DNA from 2 places in the Pseudoalteromonas sp. 20-92 genome. Region 2 is predicted to be linked to the other one. Evidence: predicted binding sites of a transcription regulator. Region 2 holds the regulator's gene; the other holds the start of a gene.
The links. The regulator sigma-54, encoded in region 2, starts transcription at its own class of promoters, with help from an activator protein. The targets are predictions, from matches to a motif close to GTTGGCACGNNNNTNGNNT.
Positions count from the first base shown of each region.

Region 1 (3,427 bases), on a different contig from region 2:
GAGCGAGTGAGCAAGAACAAGCATTCATTGAAGATCAATTTAATGCCATTACGTTATATGATTTAAAAATCAGTGATGTTGATGTGCAAGAGGCTGAATCTGCTGATGGGGAACATATCATTACATTGACTATTGCTGCAGCGAAAAAACATGCCGATGGCGAAGGTAGTGAAGAAGATGTACCGCTAGCGCAAATGATAGATGTTGCTTTATTCAGCGCAGATCCGAATGAGATACATAGTGAAAGTGCTGTGATCTATATGCAAAAGCACGAGATAAAAACGGGTGTAAATACCATTATACTAAAGGTAACTGAATTACCTAAATTTGCAGGTGTGGATCCTTTTATTAAGTTAATTGACAAGAAAAGTGGCGATAATATTAAAGCACTGTAGCTTTTAAGTGCAGTATAAAAAATGCCAGTTGTTTTACTGACTGGCATTTTTATAGCTATTGAAAGAGGTTATTGATAGCTAACAGTAAAGTTATTTTTACTATATCTAAACTCATTTAGTAAGTAGCCCTCATCCTAAACTTTGTAGAAAATTGTATAAATTTTTGTATAAACCACTACATTTTCCCCACACCTTCTTACTAACTTAACTTTAGTTTTTTTGTACACTGCTGTCATTAAGAGTAAACAACAAGGGATAAGAATGAAGCAGCTAATGATAAGCGTTTTAATACTAAGTTTAACCGCTTGCTCTGCGGTGACAATTCAGCCACAGCAAGCAGCCAAAATAACAAGCAAAGCGAGTTATGAAGATAGTCGACCGTTCTTTTTATGGGGATTGGTTGGAGAAGAGCGCGTTGATGTGAAAAAAGTATGTGTAGATAAATCAGTAACTCAAATGCAGTCACAACAAACGTTTAGTGATGGAGCACTTAGTTTAATTACACTTGGTATATATGCACCTCACACTATTAAAGTATGGTGCGAAGATGAAATAGTAGGAGAGGCATTATGAGTATTAAGTTACTTATAACAAGTTGTATGCTGATTATATTAACGGGATGTACGAACATTTACTTTGATAATGGTGTACAAGACAACGTGAGCAATAAAACTCAAGATAGTTCACAATGGCATCATAATTTTGCTCTTGCATTATATGAAGGATCTAAGCCGTTAGATTTAAGTACTCATTGCCCACAAGGTGAATGGCAAAGTGTCCATACGTATAAATCGTTTACTAATGGTTTGGCAGAGGTGGCTGTTAATCAAATTGCTCCGGCTTGGTACCCTAAAACAGTTGAAGTAAGTTGTACTAAGGTGCCATTCAAGTAATATTATAAACGAGAAAAGGGCCAAAAGGCCCTTCGTGTTGCAGCAAGTAACACATTCTTTTTTATAAGTTAAAGTCTACAGAGTAAGCTACGTAGGCTTTAATATCTGAATCATCTATATCTGTATCAGACAAACCAAAAGTAAAACCGTCTTTTGAAATAGATATACCGTAATCTAAGATATTGTCGTCACCAATAAAATCACCAGAGTAATGACCTAAATGTAGTGCCATTTCAGTACCGTTACTACCGACAGCAAAGCCATAATCAGCAGTTAGGTAAAGTGAGTCGCCAAAGTCTGTACCGTCACCACTTGCAGCTGATGTTGCAAGTACAGAAGCGCCAAACGTGAAGCCTTCAACACTAATACTACCGTAAATTTCAGAGAAATCTGCGTCAGCTCCAGAAGCTGCGTCTGGGTAAGCGTAATAAATATAACCAACATCGTAACTAACACTTTCGTTAATGTCGCCACCAAAGCCTGCGTATAAGTCAAGCTCGTAGGTCATTTCGTCAGCCCAAGATGCATTTGAAGCCCAAGTGCCGGCATAAAAACCAGACTCATTAGCGTAGTCAATACCACCGGATATTGCCGCATCACCACCCGTTTGCTCTTGGCCGCGCCATAAGTAATTTGATGTTGCTGCCGCATTTGCTGTTACTTCAGCTTGAACCGATGTTGAGACTACCGATGTTGCAGCCATTAATGCGATGGTGCTAATCGCAATTGTTTTTTTTAGTTTGAGCATGTCCATTTCCCGTTATATGATTTTTGCATGCCAAGGTTTTATTATGTATTGCTTTAACCTTTTAACTGGATGCATTTTTATTGTTTAACTGGGGAGATAGTGCACTGTGTGTGCCAGCTTGGTTTTATTTATTTTAAAATGTATTTTTATATTTTAAAAATAATGACTTACAAAGGAGTAGTGTTTTTTATTGAGGTGATTTTAATAAGTGTTCGCACGCTGCTGGTGCATAAATTAACCTAGCCGCACCATTAAAGTACAGCTAGGTTAGATTTATTTAGCCGAAAATAGTACGCATTAGACTAATTGTTTCGTTAACGCCTCGACCTTTTTGTACTTCATTAATGATCGAGTCTCGTTTGCTGCGAATATGCTCAGGAATATCGTCAGCAGCAAGAGCACGGTCTACTAAAATTTCTGCAGACTCTTTGCCTCTACGTTGAGTTTTACCTGTCGTTGTTGTACTACGCTTAGGCTTGCTAAGTAACTTGATGTAGTTTGAACTGTCAGGTGTTTTAGTGTCTGCATAATAAAAGAAACATGGGATCAGTGCTTTAATAGAAACTAACTGTTCCTCTAGTTCGTTACTTGCATTAGCCATTTTATACCACGACATAGCTTGAATACCTTTAACGATATCTTGCCAGTAACGCTCAAAATCACTATTTTTAAGTTTTGGAACTCCAAGAGCGCCACATAATGCATCTAATCGATTATTTGTAATCGGAGTAAATAAATCAGGGCGGCGCATTGCTAGCAAGCGAGTTGCAGGGGCTAGCGTTGGTTTTTCATTGTTGTCGGTAAACACTTTTGAGTAAGCAGCAACAAATTGCTGGTATTCATATTGAGTGATATCACCTTCAAGTGGGATGTTTGCTAGAGCTGCATCAAAATCACCTGGTAAATCGCTAAGCATTTGATGAAAGCTTTTTGCACTCTTAGTTGAGGCAAACCATTCAACATCAAAGTTGTATGTGCTTGGATCAAGTGACGCCATATGCTTACCGCTAAACGCAAGTAAATCTTCAGGAATCATATCTTTAAGAGATTGTTCACGAATGCTTTTAATGTAGTCTACTAAGCGAAGCTGTTCATCAAGAGCAATAACGTCTTTGTGTTGTTCTACAAATACACTTACAACAGGCCACGGAGCAATACGTAAAGTTTTAACCTGTAAAAAGCTGATAGCTGAAATAAGCTGATCGTGTAGCTTCTTAAGTATAGGTAATTGTTGCGGCTCTAGTAAATCGTAGTTCATACGATCTCTACTTGCATTTAATAGTTCGTAACACCAAGGTAAAAAATCATCAGGGTGGTTTTCTACTTTCACGGCCATAAGGTTAAGGCTTAACTCTGAAGATTGCTTCAGAATGTTCTGATAGATTTGATTT
Region 1 covers NZ_JANJGQ010000011.1:112,696-116,122, forward strand. Annotated here, with positions in the region: gene NRL14_RS11635 (M1 family aminopeptidase) at 1-395, shown strand, start outside; gene NRL14_RS11640 (Bor family protein) at 657-968, shown strand; gene NRL14_RS11645 (Bor/Iss family lipoprotein) at 965-1,288, shown strand; gene NRL14_RS11650 (TorF family putative porin) at 1,350-2,036, opposite strand; gene NRL14_RS11655 (hypothetical protein) at 2,314-3,427, opposite strand, start outside.
Region 1: the regulator sigma-54 is predicted to act here: its motif matches at 2,136-2,154, upstream of NRL14_RS11650 (TorF family putative porin).

Region 2 (3,427 bases):
AGGTCTGGAAGTAAAGGCTGGCAGCATAGTCGGGTTACTTGGCCCTAATGGTGCAGGTAAAACCACAACGTTTTATATGATTGTAGGCCTTGTACCTAGTGATAAAGGCAAGATTTCTATCGACGATAACGATATTACTCTTTTACCTATGCATAGTCGTGCTAGATTAGGCATTGGTTACTTACCCCAAGAATCATCAATTTTTAGAAAGCTTACTGTTTATCAAAATTTAATGGCTATTTTAGAAACACGTAAAGAGCTAAATAAGCAAGCAAGAGAAGACACACTTAACAATTTATTAGATGAATTTAGTATTCAGCACATTCGTGATAGCCAAGGTATGGCATTATCAGGAGGCGAGCGTCGCCGAGTTGAAATAGCGCGAGCACTAGCCGCTGATCCTAAATTTATATTGCTTGATGAGCCTTTTGCTGGTGTTGACCCTATTTCAGTGTTAGATATAAAGAAAATAATTGAACATCTTAAAAATCGTGGTATTGGTGTGTTAATTACCGACCATAATGTAAGAGAAACTCTTGATGTTTGCGAAAAAGCCTACATAGTTTCTCATGGTGAGTTAATTGCATCAGGCACTCCAGAACACGTATTAAACGATAAAACAGTACGTGATGTTTATTTAGGCGAGCAATTTAGGCTGTAACATTTACGCCATGTCTTTAAGCATCTGCTAGTATTAATTATAACAACATAAAAGGATTGTTAGAGATACATGAGGCAATCATTACAGCTGCGCATGGGCCAGCAACTTACAATGACTCCACAGCTGCAACAAGCAATTCGCCTGTTGCAACTCAGTACATTGGATCTCCAGCAAGAAATACAAGAAGCACTCGACAGCAACCCCCTATTAGAGGTTGAAGAACAAGATTACGCCGAAGATTCTGCTGGTAAAAACGAGCAAAAAGCAGATAACGACGATGTCACTGTTAGCGCAAATGCTGATGATGTTCCGAGCGAATATGAGCAAGACAGTGGTGAAGCACTTGCTAAAGATACGCTAGGTGATGAAATGGCTATGGATGTTAGTTGGGATGAATATATGAGCGCAGCCCCAGCGTCATCATCAGGACCAATGCCTGAAGATGAATCTATATACCAAGGCTCCTCAACTGAAACGCTCCACGAATACCTAATGTGGCAACTACAACTGACTCCCTTTAGTCCTACCGATGAAGCGATTGCGATTGCGATTGTTGAAGCCGTCGATGATTCGGGTATTTTAACGCTGAGCTGCGAAGAAATTTTAGAAAGTTTTAATCAAGAGAACGAAGAAGACAACGAAGTTGAACTTGACGAAATAGAAGCTGTTTTAAAACGAATTCAATTGTTTGACCCTGTTGGTATTGCAGCACGTAGTTTACAAGAATGCTTATGTATTCAGCTGAACCAATACGATAAAGAAACACCCTATATTAATGAAACAAAAATGATTTTAACCGAGCACATTGATCTATTAGCTGCTCGCGACTATCGTACATTAATGAAAAAAACAAAGCTCAAAGAAGAAGAGCTTAAAGAAATAATGACTTTAATACATACTCTTAGCCCAAAACCGGCGGATACTATAGTTAGAGAAGAATCTGAGTATGTAATTCCTGATGTATCGGTGAAAAAAATAAAAGGTCGCTGGGTTGTTGAACTAAACCCAGATAGCATGCCTAAAATCAGAGTCAACAGCCAATATGCAGCAATGTCACGCACCGTTAAATCAAGTGGTGATAGCCAGTTTATTCGCTCGCATCTACAAGAAGCTAAATGGTTTATTAAAAGTTTAGAAAGTAGAAACGATACACTATTAAAAGTAACTAATTGTATTGTTAAGCAACAACAAGGTTTTTTTGAGCATGGCCCCGAAGCCATGAAACCAATGGTTTTAAATGATGTAGCAGAAATGGTCGAAATGCACGAATCAACTATTTCACGCGTAACAACTCAAAAATATATGCATACACCTCGCGGTATTTTTGAGCTTAAATATTTTTTCTCAAGCCATGTAAGTACTGAAAATGGAGGCGAATGCTCATCAACAGCAATACGCGCTCTCATTAAAAAATTAATCGCAGCAGAAAACTCAGCAAAACCATTGAGTGATAGTAAAATTGCAGATATATTAGCTGAGCAAGGAATAAAAGTAGCGAGACGTACAATCGCAAAGTATCGCGAATCTCTAGCTATTCCACCGTCAAATCAGCGAAAAAGTTTGATTTAAGACGCTAAACAAAGAGGGTAATGCTTATGCAACTAAACTTAACTGGTCGTCACGTAGAAGTAACTGATTCATTAAGAGATTATGTAAATACCAAATTTGCGAAGCTAGAAAGACACTCAGATCATATTAATAATGTTCATGTCATTCTTGATATAGAAAAATTAAACCAAAAAGCTGAGGCAACGATTCATGTAAGTGGAGCTGAGTTATTTGCCTCTACTGAACATCAAGATATGTACGCCGCCATTGACTCGCTGATTGACAAGCTCGATCGCCAAGTTATTAAACACAAAGAGAAGCTTGCTCGACACTAATATTATGAAATTAAGTTCACTTATATGCCAGGACTGCAGCAGAGCTGCGGTCCTTTTTAATAGTAAAAAAAGAATTTTAGAGTTCATCAGTCAACTTGCTCATGACAAGCTCCCATATCTTTCTCAACAAGATATTCTCAGCGCCTTAATGAATAGAGAAAAACTGGGAAGCACTGGTATAGGAAGAGGCATTGCAATCCCTCACGGGCGAATGAGCGGCGCAGAAGAGCCTTTAGCACTCGTATTAGTAAGCGAAACACCTATTAATTTTGATGCAATAGATAATCGCCCTGTTGATATATTTGTTGCACTCATCGTACCTGATGGCGATAACCAGCAGCACTTAAAGACGCTCGCAACGATAGCTGATAAACTAAATAATAAAGATTTTTGTAAACAGTTACGCAGCGCAAAATCAGATACTGAACTGTATCAAGTTATTGTAGAACAATCGTAATTAACATAATGGGTGATAAATGGAATTAATTATCATAAGTGGCCGTTCCGGTTCTGGAAAATCGGTTGCTTTACGCGTAGTTGAAGATTTAGGTTATTATTGCGTAGATAATATTCCAATTAATCTGCTACCTTCTTTAGTGAGAAGTGTATCTGATAACTACGACAAAATTGCAGTTAGTATTGATGTCCGTAATTTACCAAAAGAGCAAGATGAATTTAACGATATCCTTGAATACTTACCTGGCTTTGCTAAACCGACTCTGTTTTATCTAGACAGTGAGGATCAAACATTAATTAAACGTTTTTCTGAGACTCGCCGTCTACACCCGTTATCAGTTGACTCATTACCTCTTGATTTAGCAATAAAAAAAGAAAAAGAACTTCTCGATGTTCTCACTACTCGCGCTGACTATATGATCGACAC
Region 2 covers NZ_JANJGQ010000004.1:23,536-26,962, forward strand. Annotated here, with positions in the region: gene lptB (LPS export ABC transporter ATP-binding protein) at 1-661, shown strand, start outside; gene NRL14_RS05340 (RNA polymerase factor sigma-54) at 731-2,230, shown strand; gene hpf (ribosome hibernation promoting factor) at 2,257-2,544, shown strand; gene ptsN (PTS IIA-like nitrogen regulatory protein PtsN) at 2,549-3,001, shown strand; gene rapZ (RNase adapter RapZ) at 3,021-3,427, shown strand, end outside.